DNA from 4 places in the Pseudoselenomonas caprae genome. Region 2 is predicted to be linked to each of the others. Evidence: riboswitches for the same ligand, from Rfam matches in the RefSeq annotation. Region 2 holds a riboswitch; each other region holds the start of a gene.
What was found. A riboswitch is a leader RNA that binds a small molecule or an ion and turns the genes downstream of it on or off. The one in region 2 is predicted to bind cobalamin.

Region 1 (4,511 bases), on a different contig from region 2:
GCAGCACTGAAATATGCCCCAGGAATCCCTTGCAGGTGCGGTAGATGAAGAGGATGATTGCCAGCACCGCCAGCGACAGAGCGATGTTTGACGGGTCACAGTAATCAGCAGCCGCAGGATTCGGCCCCGTGATCCAGTTGACCGCTACCGGCAGCAGCGACAGGCCGATGATCGTGATGACCGAGCCCGTGACCACCGGTGGGAAGAACCGCAGCATCTTGCTGAAGAAATTGCTGATGATGAAGCAGGCAATGCCGGCAAAGATAGCCGAGCCATAGACGACCTGCAGGCCAGCTGCTCCGCCGCCATGGGTGTTCGCGATGATGATCATCGGCGTGACCGCCGTAAACGTGCAGCCCTGCACGATCGGCAGCTTCGCACCGATGACACCGCGGATGCTCAATGCCTGCACCAACGTAGCGATCCCGCAGGTGAAGAGATCGGCATTGATGAGATAAATGAGCTGCTCCGTCGAAAGCCCGATGGCCCCGGCAAGTACCAAGGGCACAGCTACCGCACCAGCATACATGGCCAGCACATGCTGAGCCCCGTAGATAAGCGTGCGCAAAAACGGCAGTTTCTGGTCAACCGGATGAATCGCGTTCGTCACAATGAATTCCCCCACAAATTTATTTCTCTACAAACGTAATCTTGCCATCGTCCAGCGAAGCAATGCTTGCCAGAGCCTCAAGGTGATACCCTTTGTCGATGATGCGCTGATGGCCGCGCTGGAAGGCCTTCTCGATGGCAATGCCGATGCCAGCCACCTTCGAGCCTGCCTCCTCAACGATGCTCGCCAGTCCCAGTGCCGCCTCGCCATTGGCCAGGAAATCATCGATGACCAGCACATTCTCACCAGCCGGCAGATACTTCTGCAGCACGATGATCTCTGACGTCTCTTTCTTCGTGAACGAGTAAACCTCATGCGCATAGACCGGCTCATGCATCAGCACCGATTTCTTCTTGCGCGCAAAGACCAGCGGTACGCCGAGCTCCATAGCCGCCATGACACCGATGGCAATGCCCGATGCCTCCACCGTCAGCACACGGTCGATGCCCGCATCGCGGAACAAACGCGCAAACTCCCTGCCCATCGCCAGCGACAGCTCCGGATCGATCTGATGGTTCAAAAACGAATCCACCTTGAGCACGTTGCCCGGCAGGGCAATGCCTTCCTCCTGAATCTTTCTCTCCAGCAGTTCCAAAATAATCGTCCCTCCATGCTAACTAAAAATGCCGACAGTCCGAGCCCCCTAAAAAGGTGCCCAGACGGTCGGCATTTTCCCGAACTGCACGGCCCGTGGTCAATTCCACTGAACCGTCAGCCATGCAGTTTCGTTGCTATCAGATTATACGCTAATTATAAGTATTTATCCCCGCTGCGTCAAGAAAAATGTCCGCGATTTACGGATTTCTTTGCGAAGAATGCACCTAAAAAAGACGCGTGAGCTATGCCCACGCGCCTCGCTTACCATAAAGATGGTCTTATTTTGCCTCCAGTGCATTCCATGCATCGTTTGCACGGGCAACATAAAGGTCACGGATGTTCTTGTTCTCGCCAATGCCATGGATGTAGGCATCCACCTTGAAGCCCTCTTTGACCAGCATGGACTTATGCGAATCTTCCTCATCGCCAGCCATATCGTTGTTGGCATGGTCACCAGCAACCATCATCAGCGGCATCAGCGTAACGTGTTTGATGCCGTTCTTCTTGAGCTTCGGCATAACAGTCTCGAGGGACGGCCAGCCTTCAACCGTATAGACATAGACGTTCTTATAGCCCATCTCATCGATTTTTGCCTGGATGACCGAGTAATACGCATTCGAAATGTTCGGCGTACCATGAGCCATGATCAGGATAGCATCGTCTTTGCCCTGTTTCGGGAACTGGGAGGACAGCGCCTTGATGGTTTCCGTGACATCATCGGCCTGCTCTTCCTGGCCCTGCCAGTACATCAGCGACGTACCGAGCGTCATCTTCTTGAACTGGTTCTTGTAGTTCTGATAAACGCCCATGTCGTAGTTGTACTCCATGCCCGGGATGACATCGAGGGAAACGAGTGCTACGCGGCTGTAACCATCAGCCTTGAGCTGCTCGAGTGCCTCTTCCGGCGTCGGGAACTTGATGCCTTCCTTCTCCTGGACGCGCTTGATGATGATATGGGACGTATAAGCCGTGACAACCTTCACATTCGGATGAGCAGCCTTGATGGCATTGACCGTTGCATCGATGGTCTTAGCGCGCGTATCTTTGAACGTCGTGCCGAAGGTCATGACCACGATGGCGTCCTTATCCGCAAGGTTCTTGAGCTCCGGGTTCTCGTTCTTGAGCACACCGATCTCCGAAGCCGTCTTGAGTGCCATCGTCGGTTTCTTGACCTCCGGGTTCAGCTGATAAGCAGCCTCAGTCTGCGGAGCAGCAAAGCCCCAGGCAGCCGTGCAGGCAAGAGATACAGCCAATGCTTTTTTCCAGTTTTTCATGATGTGAATCCCCCTATTTCTTGGATAAATAGAAAAGGGCCTTTTGGCGCACCAAAAGACCCCTGCTATCCTGTGGTTGGATAGTCAGCAGTCCCCTTCCCATCGCTCGCAGGTGGCTTGACCGGTCAAATGACAAGTCAAAACGGTGACTTTCGGACAGGCAGTTCTTCTGGCTCGGTTCATCGCTCCCCTGCGCCTTCCCAGACATACATCCAGTGGCCATCTTGCAGGTTCGCTCCCCTCACAGCGGCGGGACCGCGCCGGTTTTGACCGGCTTTTCTCTTCGGCTGTCATAGACAGCACCTGTTCCCTGACTATGAAATTATATGCGTGATTTATATCACGGCTTTCATTATAGTGCATCAGAGAAGCGCTGTCAACGGCGGACACACAAAACACCCATCCGCCTCAATCCTCATCGAAGCCAAACAGATGCTTGAGGAAACTCTTCTTGTTGGCCGCATAGAGTTCCCGCGAATAATTGATGTTCTGGGAGCTGTACAGCGGGTTGATGATGTTCTTGCGCGGCAGCCATTCCTCGGAAAAAAGCGGCTTGGTGAATACGATTTCCGCCAGGGACTGGCGGATCTTGGCGATCTGCTTGGAGTCGAGATCCGGCACGATGGCCTTGGACAGCAGCCGCCCGACCTCGACCATCTCCTCTTCCTTTATGCCGCGGGTCGTCGGGATCAGGCTCGACAACCGCAGCGCAGGGATCGTCTTATCATCATCGAAGGTCATGATATTGTCGCATTTAACGATGAAGCCCGCCTGCTTGACCTGCGACAGGAAGGGGCCGCGGTCTTCACAATGCACCTCGGGGGCTACGTATTGGCTGTTCGTCCCATGATAGACGATATTGAGGCCATTGTCCTTGAGGGATTCCATCAGCGCATTGGCATTCTTCAGGCACTGCTGGCAATACTTGCCAAACTCCGGCGTCTCCGCCTCGCGGAATGCGATGCAGAGTGCCGCCAGGACATTCTCCTGCAGATATACATGCCCCGTATTGATGGCAATCTGGTTGAGGCTGTCCACATTCTCGCTGTTCGTAAGGATCACCGCGCTCTGGGGTCCGCGCAGCGTATCATGGGTGTAGAACGTCACCACGTCGGCATGGGGTACCGGCGAATGCATCAATTTCGCGGCTACCAGTCCCACGACCGCACTCATGTCCACCCATAGCACGGCCCCCACGCCATGCGCGATCTGCGCCAGCTTGCGGTAGTTGACATCCTTCGGATAATTCGTCGGCGAGAATATGATCATCTTGGGCCGGCACTCCTGCGCCAGCGCCTCGATATGGCGGTAATCCAGATGCTGCGTCTCCGGCTCGATGCTGTATTTCACGAAATTGTACTTCATATCCTCGGTATAGCAGTATTCCCGCTTGCGCAGGTTGAAGGACATGATGGTATCGCCAGTGTTGACGAAATTGTGGAAGACGATCTGCGACGCTGCGACCAGATTGTTGATGCGCACGATGGCCGCCTCGCTGCCAAACAACCGCTTCGCGCGCTCGATGGCCAGGGACTCCAGCCGGCTGCACGTCACCACATCGTGATAGTCCATATAGGTATTGCTGAGCAGGCTGCCCTTCAGATATGAGCAGAAGGGCGAGGCATAGTTCTCGTTCGGCAGCAGGGACAGCGTATAGCGCTGCGTCTTCAGTTCCATCTGGATAAAATCGAAGAGCTCGGGGTCAAACGCCTCAATGCCCCGGATTATCTTTTCGCGTTCCATGTATATTCCTCCTCGCTTACAAGGCTAGTGCACCCGCATACTCATCCTGGGAAGAAGGGCCAGAAAATCGGGATGACAAAGATGCACACGAGCAAAGCCACCAGCACCATGGGGATACCGACCTTGACATAATCGATGAACCTGAACTTGCCAGGCCCCAGCACCAGCGTATTCGGCGGCGTCGCCACCGGCGTCGTGAACGCACAAGAGGCGGCGATGCCGATGGTCATAAGCACGGGATACGGCGAGGCCCCCATGGACTCGGCGATGGAAATCCCGATAGGCGC
Region 2 (4,511 bases):
GTGCGCCAGGCGCTGGCAGCAGTCAAATGGTAAAAGATAAGAGGAATTTTCGGATAACTTTCGGCTATCATATGAATTCGATATAAATATTTTTATTTTTTGAAAATTCCTCTATAATATAAATTAACCAACAGCCCCCAATATAGGCATTATCGTTTAATTTGAATGAGGTGAGTGTATGTCACATCCAGTAACAACGAATCCTTTGATCATCATGCTGATCAACATGACGGTCGTATTCCTGGTTCTGACGGTTTTGGGTCTTGTCATCAATCTGATCCACATCATCGATCCGACGAAACCGAAACAGGAAAAGCAGGAAGAGGCCGCACCCGCACCGGCAGAAGCAGCTGCTGCGCCTGTGGAAAGCGCGCCGGCAGCCGGGACGGCAGCTGCCGAGGAGGGGATTTCCCCGGAGATCGTCGCCGTCATCGCTGCAGCGATTGCCAGCTATGGCTATGGCATGGAGCAGGTTCGTGCGATTCGCCCGTTGCCGCGTGATGCTTGGAAAAATTCCGGCCGTGCACAGATGGCAAACCGGGGCTAAGGCAGGGAAGGAGGAAATATTATGGAACTTTTGAATGCATTTGCCGTTTCCCTGCAGTCGGTTTGGGCTGACAGCGGTTTTTCGGCATTCACCATGGGCAATGGCATCATGATCCTCGTGGGTTTGCTGCTGCTCTATATGGCCATTGTCAAGGAGTTTGAGCCGCTGCTCCTGGGGCCGATCGCCTTCGGCTGCGTGCTGGCAAACTTCCCGCGCACGGGCTTCTTCACGGAGCCGGGCCTTATGCAGGCTATCCACTATGGTATCGCCAATGAGATTTTCCCGCCGCTGATCTTCCTGGGCATCGGTGCGATGACGGACTTCGGCCCGCTGCTCGCCCGCCCGGTTACCCTGCTCCTGGGGGCAGCTGCACAGATCGGTGTCTTCGTCGCCCTCGTCGGCGCAATGCTCCTGGGCTTCAACGTACAGGAAGCTGGCGCTATCGGCATCATCGGTGGTGCTGATGGCCCGACGGCTATCTATCTTTCCATCCAGATGGCACCGCACCTCCTGGGCGCGATTGCCGTAGCCGCTTACTCCTACATGTCGCTGGTTCCGCTGATCCAGCCGCCGATCATGAAGCTCTTGACGTCGCAGAAAGAGCGTGAGGTGGCCATGGAGCAGTTGCGTCCGGTTACGAAGTTCGAGCGTGTCTGCTTCCCAATCGTTGCTGCAATCGTCATCAGCCTGCTGCTGCCGCCAATCGCGTCGCTGCTTGGCTGCTTGATGCTCGGCAACTTGTTCCGTGAGTCCGGCGTCATGGACCGCCTCTCGGATACGGCGCAGAATTCGCTCTGCAACATCGTTACGATTTTCCTCGCAACGGGTACTGGCATGACGATGAATGCCGATGACTTCCTCGTTCCGCAGACGCTCATGATCATCGGCCTTGGCCTTGTGGCTTTCATCGCTGGTACGGCTGGCGGTGTCCTGTTCGGCAAGATCATGTGCCGTGTGTCCGGCTGGAAGATCAACCCGCTGATCGGCTCGGCTGGTGTATCGGCAGTGCCGATGGCAGCACGCGTCAGCCAGGTGGTTGGCATGAAGGCAAAACCGGGCAACTACCTGCTCATGCATGCCATGGGCCCGAACGTTGCTGGCGTCATCGGTACGGCAGTAGCTGCTGGTACGATGCTGGCTATGCTCAAATAAGTTCATAGAATAGGTAAGCCCGCTGATTCAAGATATGAGTCAGCGGGCTTTTGCTTTACCGAATTGCAGGTTTCTGCGTTCTTTCTGATTTCTGCGCTTACGGACACTCTGCAATTTGAACATAAAGGTGCCAGTGCTGTCGATTGACAGGCCGTATGCATCGGTGTAAAATTTGTAAATGGACGGGTGCCGTGAGGCTTAATAGAGAAACCGGTGCGATGCCGGTACGGTCACGCCACTGTAATGCGGAGAATCTCATAATATGTCACTGGCAGTTTGCTGGGAAGGCTTGAGGTTTGATGAGGCAGAGTCAGGAGAACTGCCAGTCTGAAAATCACCGTGAAAGTGCAGGCTTTCGCACCTACGAACGATGGGGAGGGGATTCGGCGTATAGTGGAGTCCCTTCTCTGCGTGGAGAAGGCTTTTTTTATGGTGTAAACCAAGTAGCAGGTGGAGGTTATCAGAAGTATGAGCGGAATTTTTTATGGTATTGGTGTGGGCCCTGGCGATCCGGAGCTCTTGACAATCAAGGCAATCCGTGCCATCGAGAAGGTTGATGTGCTGATTGCACCGAAGACAGAGAAGAAGGATGGCAGTGTGGCGCTTTCGATTGCCAAACCATATCTGAAGAAGGATATCGAGATTGTCTATCAGGTATTCCCGATGGTCAAGGGGTTTGCAGAGAACAATACCGATGCCTGGGAGTCGAATAAGAAGGAAATCCTGGCACTTTTGAAGGCGGGCAAGAATGTGGCTTTCCTGACGCTCGGCGATCCGATGTTTTATAGCACATACATCTATGTTTACCGCTTGCTGGAGCATGAAGATATCGAAATCCAGACAATCCCGGGCATTCCGGCATTTGCGGCAATCGGCAGCCAGATGGGGTATCCGATCGTTGAGGGCGACGATGTGCTTAGCATCGTGCCGGCAACAGCTTCGCCGGAGAAGGTCGAAAAAGCTGTGCAGTCGGCCGATAATGTCGTGCTCATGAAGGTGTACAAGAATTTCGCTGAAATCACGGATATGCTGGCCCGCAACGATATGGCCAAGCAGGCTGTGCTCGTAAGCCGTGCAGGTCTTCCCGATGAACGCATCATCGAGGACATCGAGGCGCATAAAGAGGAAAAACTGAATTACTTATCGACTATCCTGACGCGGAAAAACTAAGCGGGATGGTTGATATATAGAAGGGAAGTTTTCTATCATGAAAAAAATCCTGTTCTTGCTTATGGCGGCACTGGTTATGCTGGCAGCAGGCTGTGGACCGCAGCCTGCTGCCACGGACGGCAGTTCCGCCAAGGCGTATGCGGTCATTACCGATGATTTGGGCCGCGAGGTCGTGCTTCCCCAAAAGCCGAAGCGTATTGTCGTGACCTCAGCATCGTTTTTGGAGCCATTGGAGTCCGTCGATGGCGCAGCATTGGTTGTCGGCCGTCCGGATTCCAAGACCAAGATGCCGGATTACGCCAAGGAGCTCACCAGCGTCGGTAAGGTCTATCAGATTGATGCCGAGAAAGTGCTGGCCTGTGAGCCGGATCTTGTCATTGTCAATAAAGGTATGAACGAGAAGCTCGTCGATGCGCTGGAGAGCAATGGCATCCGTACTTTGGTGCTCGATATGAAGAGCTATGAGGATGTCAAGCGCGAGGTCGGCATTCTGGCGCAGGTGACGGGCGCCAAGGACAAAGGCGACAAGCTGATTGCTGACATGGATGCGAAAATCCAGTCGGTCAAGGATAAGATTCCGCAGGACAAGCGCCGCGTATCTGTCATCCATAGTACAAGCCAGGGCCTTACGGTGCAGCTTGAGGGCAGCATTGCCGGATCGGTGGCGAAGATGCTGGGCTGGGAGAATGTAGCCAGTGGCACGGCACCGCTGGAGAAGAATCCCGATGCAGCACCGTACAGTCTGGAAAATCTCGTCGCCCAGAATCCGGAGCTCATCTTTGTCACAAGCATGGGCAAGCTGGATGCCATCAAGAGCGAGATGGATGCAACGATGAAGGGCAGCCCTGCCTGGCAGTCGGTCGCGGCTGTACGTGAGGGGCGTGTCTACTATTTGCCGCAGGATCTTTTCCTGTTGAGCCCCGGCATCCATTATCCGGAGGCCGTCGAGGCGATGGCCAGATGCGTTTATCCTGAGGTGTTTGCCAAATGAAAAAAATGCCGGCTGAATCGGACCGTCTGGTAAAGCGGCGGATATCACTATTAGTGGTATTTGCCGTTTTGGCATGTCTGGGCGGCATCATCAGCATAATGAAAGGTTCCGTTCCCATTCCATTGGCAGAGATTGCCGCTGCGCTTTTAGGGGACAGTGCTGGCACCCATCAGCAGATCCTGATGAATATCCGTTTGCCACGCACTATCGTTGCCGCCTTTGTCGGCATCAATCTGTCGTTGTCGGGAGCTATCTTGCAGGCCATCATGAAAAATCCGCTGGCTGATCCGCATATCATCGGCATATCATCGGGGGCAGGGCTGGCGGGCATTGTCATCATGCTCGCACTGCCAGAACACAGCTGGCTTATCATGCCAGTGGCGTTTGCTGGAGCGATGGGAGCAGCTATGCTCATCTATCTTCTGGCCTGGAAGAACGGTATCCGGCCAATCCGCATCATCCTGGCGGGCGTCGCTGTGTCAGCCTTTTTCGGCGCAGGGATTTCGGCGATGATGATTTTTTACAGTGACAGGGTCCATAGTGCGCTGATGTGGATGGTCGGCGGACTGTCGGCGCGCAGCTGGCCGCATGTCGAGCTGCTTTGGCCCTATACGCTGGCCGGGCTGGTGCTGGCGCTGGTACTCGCGCGGC
Region 3 (4,511 bases), on a different contig from region 2:
CAGCGTGCCCAGGATGCCGCCGATGGCCTGCTGCTTATGCGGGTTGCTGCCGACGGAGCGCAGCTTGAGCGCTGTCAGCATATCGCTGGCAATCTCGCCGAGCAGGATGATATAGCGCAGCGTCGTGTCCAAGAGAAAGATGACCGTTTGCGGCACGTGGAAGGCACGCAGGGCCGCCGTGATGTCGTTCCCCGGCAGGAAGGCCCGCAGGCTGGCCAGGGCGGTGACGGATAGGAAGGTCTTGGCCGGCAGCAGCAGGACGAGCGGGCCGCTGCCGAGCCAGAGGGCGGGCAGGATGAGCAGCAGGGTGAAGAGTGCGGCGGCAAAGGCCGTCTGGAGTGCCTGCCACAGCATATGCCCTGGCAGCAGGCAGAGCACGACAAGGGTGAGTGCCAGCTGGCAGAGCAGGAAGGCCGCGGTGTGGGCGGCTGCGCAGCATAGCAGCCAGAAGAACAGGAAACAGAGCGCGCACGGAGCCGAGACGGAACGGCTCCCAGCGGCGCATTGCTGACGGAGGGTGAGCAGCACGGTCAGTACACGCAAAAGAGACCGGGAGATGAAATAGTCCCGGTCCCGATTTGGCTGATAGTGTTCTTCCTGTGTTGCCCATGGAGGAAGTTTCAACATGCAATAAGCCCCTTAGTGTTTGGCGATGGATGTGTCATAATCGGTTGGCGCGTGGAAGAAGGAGGCGAAGGCCTTGAAGGCGAGCACCAGGAGCGCTGTGCCGATGATGGCGGACAGGATATAGCCGAAGGATTCGGGCAGGCCGGCGATGGCATAGTCGGGGAACAGGGCGTCAAAGGTGAAGCCATCCTCCATGCCAGCTGGCGTATAGCCAAGTGCAGAGCCGAGGAAATCCTGCTCAGCGAGCTCCTCGGGGTCCCATTCCCCCCAGGCGGTACCCGTGGCGAGCAGCCCCAGCGGCGTGCCGAGGATCAGCAGACCGAGAAGGCCGTAGACAGCCTTGCTGCCCTGGGACTCGTGGCCATCTGTTGCCAGAAGCGCGGGAGAAGCCTGCTTCAGGAAGGCCAGGATGGCTGTGGTGAAGACGACCTCTGCAAGACCGAAAAGCGTCAGGTGGCCGGCCATCATCGCGGGGATGGAAACCGACAGCGGATACGGGCAATAGAGGGCATGGCCTGCTGCGTCCGTGAAGAGCAGCGGCTGGAGGCCGAACTCGATGGCCGCACAAAGGGCGGCGAGATTGATGCCGGCATATGCACCGATGCCGGCGGCAGCGAGATCATGCTGCGGCATTGCTTTCTTCAGGAGCTGATAGATGGCCCAGCCGGCAAACGGCATGACAAATGCCATGTTGAAGCAGTTGGCACCGAAAGCCAGCAGTCCGCCGTCGCCGAAGAAGAGCGCCTGCACGAACAGGGCGACGCTGACGGCAAGGCAGGCAGACCAAGGGCCGAACAGGATGGCCAGCAGCACGGCGCCGACGGCGTGACCAGTCGTGCCGCCGGGAAGCGGCAGGTTGAACATCATGCCAAGGAACGAAAAGGCCGCGCCAATTCCCAGCAGCGGCATTTTTTCCTTGGGAATTTCCTGTTTGACTTTCTGCACGGCCAGCCACCAGACCGGTGCCATGGCAGCACCGAAGACGGCGCAGGTGGACGGGCTCAGATAATTTTCTGGAATGTGCATACTATCACTCCTAACATTAAATAAGAAAGAAATAAGACCTCAATATGATTACAGTTTAAAGTATTTCCGCGAGATTTGTAAGCCCTAGGGGGATGTGATTTCGACCTGTGATTTTTTTCGCGAAAATTTGACAATTAGTCCAAACAATAGTAAAATAAATATCAGTTAAAACAGAATATCGCGATTGGATCAGGTGTCGCAAGACTTAATAGGGAAGCCGGTAAAATCCGGCGCGGTCCCGCCACTGTAACAGCGAGCGACTCCGCAGATATGTCACTGGAGAGGGAAAAAGCCTCTTTGGGAAGGCGCGGAGGAGCGATGAACTGGAGCCAGGAGAACTGCCTGATTGACGATCACCGTTTGACCTGCGAGCGATGGGGATGGGGATCTTGGACGATTTAGTTTAGAAAGAGTCAGGCTTTTACCTGACCGTTAGAACTGAATGTTTTTCAAGATGAGCCTATTTCCGCATGCAGCAGGGAATGGGCTCATTGTGGTATGTATTCTCGCTGTTCTTGACTTTAGGCGAAAGGTTTTTCCTCATGGAATCTTCTGTGGGGAAGAAATTGCTCATACATTTCATTCAGTTCTATGTATTGGCTGCCTTTGTTGCAGCAAGGGTCTCGATTTGTGGAAGGATCGAGACCCTTCTTTTTTTGCCTGGGCGGATGAAATGGAGCATATATTATTCTACCTTTAAAGGGGGAAATGTATATGAGTAATGAAACAAAGACACAGGCAGAGTCGGAACTCGACCTGCAGGCCATTCTGAAGAAGGCCGAGCAGCAGACCGAGTTCCCCGATGTCCCGCTCGACGAATTCACGCCGCCGACGTACGAAGAGTGGAAGGAGAACTGTATCACGCTCCTGAAGGGAGCACCCTTTGAGAAGAAGATGTTCACCAAGACCTACGAGGGAATCACCTTTGACCCGATGTACTTCCGCAATACCACCGAGGAAATCCTTCCACGCACGTCTTTCCCCGGCATGGATGATTTCCTGCGCGGCTCCCGTCCCAATGGCTATATCAAGTCGCCTTGGGGGATCGCCCAGGCCTGCGATGAGACGATGCCTGCGGAGAACAATGAGCTGCTGAAATACGAGCTGGAAAAAGGCTCGACAATCTATCATATCAAACTTGACCAGTCAACCTTGACCGGTCAGGATGCACGCGAGGCGGAAAAGCCGGGCGATGAGGGCTGCAGCGTAACGACGCTGGACGATATGCATGTACTGCTCGATGGACTCAAGCTCGACGAGCAGCCGCTCTACCTCTATGCCGGCCAGACAGCACTGCCGTTGCTGTCGATGGTGGCGGCTGTGCGCCGGGCATCGGGGAAAGACATGCAGGCGGTCTGCGGCTTTATCGGTGCTGATCCCATTGGCGAGCTGGCCGAGCGGGGAACCCTGTCGGCAACGCTCAGCGACCGCTATGATGAGCTGGCGGAGTGTGCGAAATGGGCTATCGCCAATGCGCCGGAGCTGCGCACGATTATGGTCCGCAGCGATGTCTACAGCCGCGGCGGTGCCAATGATATCCAGGAGGCATCCTATACGATTGACACGGCAGTCACTTATTTGCGGGAGATGCAAAAACGGGGCCTTTCGATTGATGAGGCGGCCAGCCAGATCATGTTCGGTTTTTCGATGGGGGCCAATTTCTTCCTGCAGATTGCGAAGCTCCGCGCGATGCGGCCCATCTGGGCGCAGATCATCGCGGCCTTTGGCGGCAGTACCGAGTCCCAGCGCATGCATGTCCATGCCCGGCCGGCATTGTTCTTCAAGACGGTCTATGATCCCTATGTTAATATGCTGCGCAACACGACAGAAATCTTTTCGGGGGTTGTCGGCGGTATCGATTCGTTTGAGAATGCACCGTTTGATGAGCCGATTCGCAAGGGCGACGTGTTCTCGCGCCGCATTGCGCGTAACGTGCAGATTATCCTGCAGGAAGAGTTCGGTCTCTTGCAGCCAATCGATCCGGCCGGTGGTTCGTGGGCGGTGGAGTCGCTGACGAAACAGGTCAAGGAAAAGATCTGGGAGGCCTTCCAGACGGTGGAGGGTGCAGGCGGTATTGTCGAGGCGCTGAAGGCTGGCAAGCCGCAGCAGGCCATCGGCGAGGTGCTGGCTGAGCGGTTCAAGAATGCCGAGCTCAGGCGCGACCGCATTGTCGGTAACAATATGTACCCGAATATGACGGAGAAACTTCTCGACCCGCGCACCGAGGATTGGGCCGAAAATAAAAAAGCGCGTACCGAGGCCATCGAAGCGTATCTGGCGGATATCGACGGCAAGTATCGCGCGGAGAAACTCGAGGCCCTGTCGAAAGCTCAAACAGACCGGGTGACGGCAGCTATCGCGGCTGCCGAGGCTGGGGCAACTCTGCCGGAGCTTTGGGCAGCACTGCCAAAGACTGGTGAGGCGCCAAGTGTCGAGAAAATCACGCCGCACCGCTGGAGTGAACGCTTTGAGGGCCTGCGTCACCGCACGGAAAAATACGCAGCCGACAAGGGGGATAACGTGCGCATTTTCCTGGCGAATATGGGGCCGATTCCGCAGCATAAGGCAAGGGCGGACTTTACCACAGGCTTTTTGCAGGTCGGGGCTTTTGAGGTCTTGCGTAACGATGGTTTCAAGACGACCGATGAAGCGGCGGCCGCCGCAGCCGAGTCCGGGGCGGATGCCGTGGTCATCTGTTCGACCGATGCGACCTATCCGGAAATCGTTCCCGATTTAGCACCAAAACTTCATAAGGCGCTGCCAGCGGCTACGGTCTATCTGGCTGGAGCCGCACCGAAAGAATTGCTCGAAACGTACAACGCGGCGGGCATTGACGATTACATTTCGGTACGAGCCAA
Region 4 (4,511 bases), on a different contig from region 2:
TGGGCATGACTACGTTGGCACCAGCCAGGATGCCCTTTTCGCGGCCGCGGGGATCGATCGTGCCCAAGGCCGTGGTGGCTGGCAGCAGCACTTCTGGCAGCAGCAGCCGGATGAGGCTCAGCAGGAACAGCGTCTGGTCTAAGGTGCCGGCTGGCTGCTGGGCAAACGGTGTTCCTGCGGCGGGGATGAAGGGGCCGATGCCTACCATCTCCGGCTGAAGCTCGTGGAGGAAGATGAGGTCGCGGGCCAGATCTTCCGATGTCTGCCATGGTGAGCCGACCATGAAGCCGGCGCCCGTCTGGAAACCGAGCGCTTTCAAGGTGCGGAGACAGCCGTAGCGGTTTTCGGCACTCATGGACGGCGGGTGGAGCTTATGGTAATGCGCAGGCGTTGCGGTTTCATGGCGCAGAAGGTAGCGCTCGGCCCCTGCCTGCCGGTAGCGCTTATAGCTTTCTGGGCTCTTTTCGCCAATGGACAAGGTGATGGCGCAATCGGGATGTTTGTACTTGAGCTGCTGCACCAGATGGCAGATCCTGTCGTCGGTGTAGTAGGGATCCTCGCCGCCTTGCAGGACGAAGGTGCGGAAGCCCAGTTCATAGCCGGTGGCGGCACATTGCAGGATCTGTTCATCACTCAGCCGGTACCGCTGGACGTTTTCATTGCTGGCACGGATGCCGCAGTAATAGCAGTTGTTTTGGCAGATGTTCGTGAATTCGATCAGGCCGCGGCTGAAAACCTTGTTGCCGTAATAGCACTGTGTTGTTTTGACGGCCAGTCCGGCTGCGTATGCCTGCAATTCTTCATCTTGGTGTGCAAGCAGATCGATGAAGTCTTCGAAGGCGAGGGTATGGGTATGAGCCAACTGGTCAAGCAAGTTTTTCCTGTTCATAGTCTAGCCTCGGATGGTTGCTGAAGTATTCGTTGTTTTTCCATTATAACACGAAAAATAGGGAAATAAGACGCCGTGCATCGTATCCATTGATAATAATCATACTGATGCACGGCGCCTATATATTGCAGTAGACAAACGGGAAGTTATTCTCTGCATATACATTCCAGCTAAAACAGTTGAGCCTCTGGATTAGTGAATGGAATATATCTTACGATTAGTTTTATTATAAAAAATATTAATGGGGGTGTGAAGCTCCCCGGGGGGATAAAAACATAATTTTTAAGCGGTTTAGGGAATTTGTCTAGTTTTGACACGCAGTTCAGAAAATGGTATAATTACAATGTTTTCGCATATTTTTGCATATGATATGCAATATCATAAAGTATGGATCAGGTGTCGCAAGACTTAATAGGGAAGCCGGTAAAGTCCGGCGCGGTCCCGCCACTGTAACAGCGAGTGATGCTGCTTCGTGGATGCCACTTTTGAGGGTATCCCGGTCACTGAGGAATGATTTTCTTGGGAAGGCGCAGCAATCATGATGAACTGGAGCCAGGAGAACTGCCTGATTGACAATCACCGTTTGACCTGCGAGCGATAGGGAGGGGATTTTCGGAGGAGATTCGTGCTCTGGATATTCCTGGCCTGTCTGCATTTTGCAGACAGGTTTTTTTTATGCCTGTCCGGTGTGCGGGCGGGGAAGGGAGAAGAGGGACGCTGTTTATGGATAAGAGTTCAGTGACATTGGTTTTTATCTGTTTGTGGAGGTGAGAGGGAGATGTTGTGGTTGCAATCATATGGGAGCCGCCTTTTGCAGATGGTGGTGACGGTCATTGGTGTCAGCTTCCTGACTTTTTGCCTGACCTGGCTGGCACCTGGTGATCCGGCTTCGATGCTGCTGGAAGCTTCGGATACGATCGTGTCGGAGGAGACGCTGGCTCAGACGCGGCATGAGCTGGGGCTCGATAAGCCGTTCCTGGTCCAGTATGGGAATTGGGCGGCTGGTGTTTTGCAGGGAAATATGGGTATGTCTTACTCTGCGAAGAAACCGGTTACAGCAAAATTGCTGGAGGGGTTCAAAGGGACGTTGCTTCTGGCATTTGTCACGATGGTCCTAGTGGTGCTGATTTCGCTGCCGCTGGGGATCTTATCGGCTGTGAAGCGGAACAGGCTGCCAGACCATCTCGTGCGGGGGTTGTCCTTTATCGGTGTATCGATGCCAAGTTTTTGGCTGGGATTGTTGCTGCTATATGTATTCGGTTTGAAGCTGCGCCTGTTTCCCATTGCGCAGTCGGAAGTCACGGCGGCGGGAATCGTGCTGCCTGCTTTGACACTGGCAATCTATATGTCATCGAAATACATGCGGCAGGTCCGTACGGTGGTATTGGAAGAACTGAATCAAGACTATGTCACGGGAATCAGGGCTCGGGGATTGTCGGAGATGGCAATCCTTTGGAAACATGTCCTGCCCAATGCGATGTTGCCATTGATCACGTTGTTGGGGATGTCGATGGGGTGGCTGCTAGGCGGTGTAGCCGTAGTCGAAATCGTATTTTCATGGCCGGGGATCGGCAACATGGCGGTGCGGGCTATCACGATGCGTGATTATCCGCTTATCGAGGGCTTTGTCCTTTGGATTTCCCTGGTCTATATGTCCATCAATTTTTTGGTCGATCTGTCGTATACTTATCTGAATCCGCGCCTTAGAAGGGAGGTACGAAGATGACGCTTATTTGGGAGCACAAGTTGTTTTCCTTTTATACGGCGCTGGTGTCACTTATCGTGCTGGTGGCATTGTTTGCTCCTTACCTGACACCGCAAGATCCGCTGGCCAGCAATATGCAGCTGGCCTTGCAGCCATCGTCGGCTGAGCATTGGCTGGGGACGGATAAGCTGGGCCGCGATATTTTTTCGCGGATCATCTGCGGCACGCAGACGTCGTTGTTTATGACGCTCTGCCTGGTGGTACTGGTGGCTTTGACGGGGTCGCTGGTAGGCACATTGGCCGGTTATTTTGGCGGCCGTGTGGAGATGGTCTTCATGCGGCTGGCGGATATGATGCTGTCATTCCCTGGGATTGTGCTGGCGATTGCCATTGCGGGAATACTTGGTGGCAGTATCATCAATACCATCATGGCGCTGCTGGTGGTAAGCTGGGCGAAATATGCGCGCCTGGTGCGCAGTCTGGTGCTCAAGCTCCGGCAGCAGGATTTTGTGCTGGCGGCCCGTCTCAGCGGCACGCGGACGCCGATGATCTTGTGGCGCCATATCCTGCCGAATACGTTGCCGCTGGTAGTCATCACGGCGGCGATGGATATCGGCACGATGATGATGGAGATTGCAGGGCTGTCGTTTTTGGGCTTTGGGGCTCAGCCGCCAATACCAGAGTGGGGATTAATGCTCAATGAGGGGCGGCAATATATCCAATCGGCACCGTGGTTGATGGTTTATCCAGGCTTGGCTATCTTTTTGGTAGTTGCGGTGTTCAACCTGTGGGGAGACAGTTTGCGCGATGTTTTGGATCCGCGTCAGAACTGAGATGTGATTTAGTCATGTTGTGGAGAGGATGATATTTTCATGGAAAAAAGCAGAATGAAGAAACTTTGGCGGGCTGTAAGCGTGGGTTTGTGCGGGATTGCCGCTGCTGCGCTGATTGCTGGCTGCGGTAGTACGGCTGGCAATGAGTCGGTGCAGAAGGGCATACTGAAGGTTGGTGTGACGAATTTTGCTGATACCCTGGAGCCGACGCAGAACTATTTTGGCTGGGTAGTCATGCGCTATGGTCTGGGTGAGTGCCTGACAAAGTTTGATGAGAAGATGAATGTGCAGCCGTGGCTGGCGGAGAAATGGTCAATCAGTGACGACCATCTGACATGGACCATCAAGATCCGTGATGGCGTGAAATTCTCCAATGGGGATGAACTGACGGCCGAGGCTGTCAAGGCATCACTGGAACGCGTTTTTGCCAAGAACAATCGTGCGGAGACATTCTTCAAGTATAAGGAAATCCGGGCCGAAGGGCAGAATCTTATCATCACGACGGAAAAACCGATGCCGAATCTCATGGGCTTCCTGGCAGATCCATTGTTCATCGTGGTGGATACGAAGGCCGAGGCTGGCCGTGATTTTGCCAAGGAAGGCCCCATCTGTACTGGCCCGTATATGGTAGAGTCCTTTGTCAAAGAAAAAGCTGTCATGAAGAAGAATCCCAACTATTGGGCTGGTGAGGTGCCGTTTGAGACGGTGGAGATCCCGAGCATCGATGATCCCAATACCCGGGCCATGGCCTTGCAGTCCGGGGACGTGGATATGGCTGTGAATATTGCAGCTGGCGATATCGACACCTTCCGCAACAATAGCCAGTATGTGGTAGACGAGATCTCGTCCCTGCGTACGGTATTGGCCCGTCTGAATCAGAAAGGGATACTCAAAGATCCGAAGGTGCGCGCTGCGCTCATCTGTGGCTGTAATCGCGAAACCTATAACAAAGTGCTGCTGAAAGGGACGTTCATGGCAGGCAAGGCGCCGGTGCCGCCGTCCATGGATTATGGGTTCGATCAGCTCACTGACCCGAATGCCTATGATCCGGAGCGTGCTGCCCGTCTGCTTGATGAGGCCGGCT

Region 1: another riboswitch for cobalamin. It lies ahead of FZ041_RS03625 (sirohydrochlorin cobaltochelatase); the one in region 2 lies ahead of cobI (precorrin-2 C(20)-methyltransferase).
Region 3: another riboswitch for cobalamin. It lies ahead of FZ041_RS10830 (methylmalonyl-CoA mutase family protein); the one in region 2 lies ahead of cobI (precorrin-2 C(20)-methyltransferase).
Region 4: another riboswitch for cobalamin. It lies ahead of nikB (nickel ABC transporter permease); the one in region 2 lies ahead of cobI (precorrin-2 C(20)-methyltransferase).

What each region holds. Positions count from the first base shown of each region.
Region 1 is NZ_VTOZ01000005.1:78,384-82,894, reverse strand. Features, by position in the region: gene FZ041_RS03635 (nucleobase:cation symporter-2 family protein) at 1-610, opposite strand, end outside; gene FZ041_RS03630 (xanthine phosphoribosyltransferase) at 630-1,205, opposite strand; ZMP/ZTP riboswitch at 1,257-1,339, opposite strand; gene FZ041_RS03625 (sirohydrochlorin cobaltochelatase) at 1,486-2,481, opposite strand; cobalamin riboswitch at 2,624-2,803, opposite strand; gene FZ041_RS03620 (PLP-dependent aminotransferase family protein) at 2,890-4,224, opposite strand; gene FZ041_RS03615 (SLC13 family permease) at 4,266-4,511, opposite strand, start outside.
Region 2 is NZ_VTOZ01000027.1:18,229-22,739, forward strand. Features, by position in the region: gene FZ041_RS11460 (sirohydrochlorin cobaltochelatase) at 1-33, shown strand, start outside; gene FZ041_RS11465 (OadG family protein) at 179-547, shown strand; gene FZ041_RS11470 (sodium ion-translocating decarboxylase subunit beta) at 569-1,699, shown strand; cobalamin riboswitch at 1,867-2,040, shown strand; gene cobI (precorrin-2 C(20)-methyltransferase) at 2,168-2,869, shown strand; gene FZ041_RS11480 (ABC transporter substrate-binding protein) at 2,907-3,860, shown strand; gene FZ041_RS11485 (FecCD family ABC transporter permease) at 3,857-4,511, shown strand, end outside.
Region 3 is NZ_VTOZ01000024.1:18,199-22,709, forward strand. Features, by position in the region: gene FZ041_RS10820 (energy-coupling factor transporter transmembrane component T) at 1-627, opposite strand, end outside; gene cbiM (cobalt transporter CbiM) at 640-1,653, opposite strand; cobalamin riboswitch at 1,828-2,013, shown strand; gene FZ041_RS10830 (methylmalonyl-CoA mutase family protein) at 2,368-4,511, shown strand, end outside.
Region 4 is NZ_VTOZ01000035.1:211-4,721, reverse strand. Features, by position in the region: gene hydE ([FeFe] hydrogenase H-cluster radical SAM maturase HydE) at 1-889, opposite strand, end outside; cobalamin riboswitch at 1,267-1,472, shown strand; gene nikB (nickel ABC transporter permease) at 1,707-2,615, shown strand; gene nikC (nickel transporter permease) at 2,612-3,427, shown strand; partial or broken gene FZ041_RS12850 (ABC transporter substrate-binding protein) at 3,482-4,511, shown strand, end outside.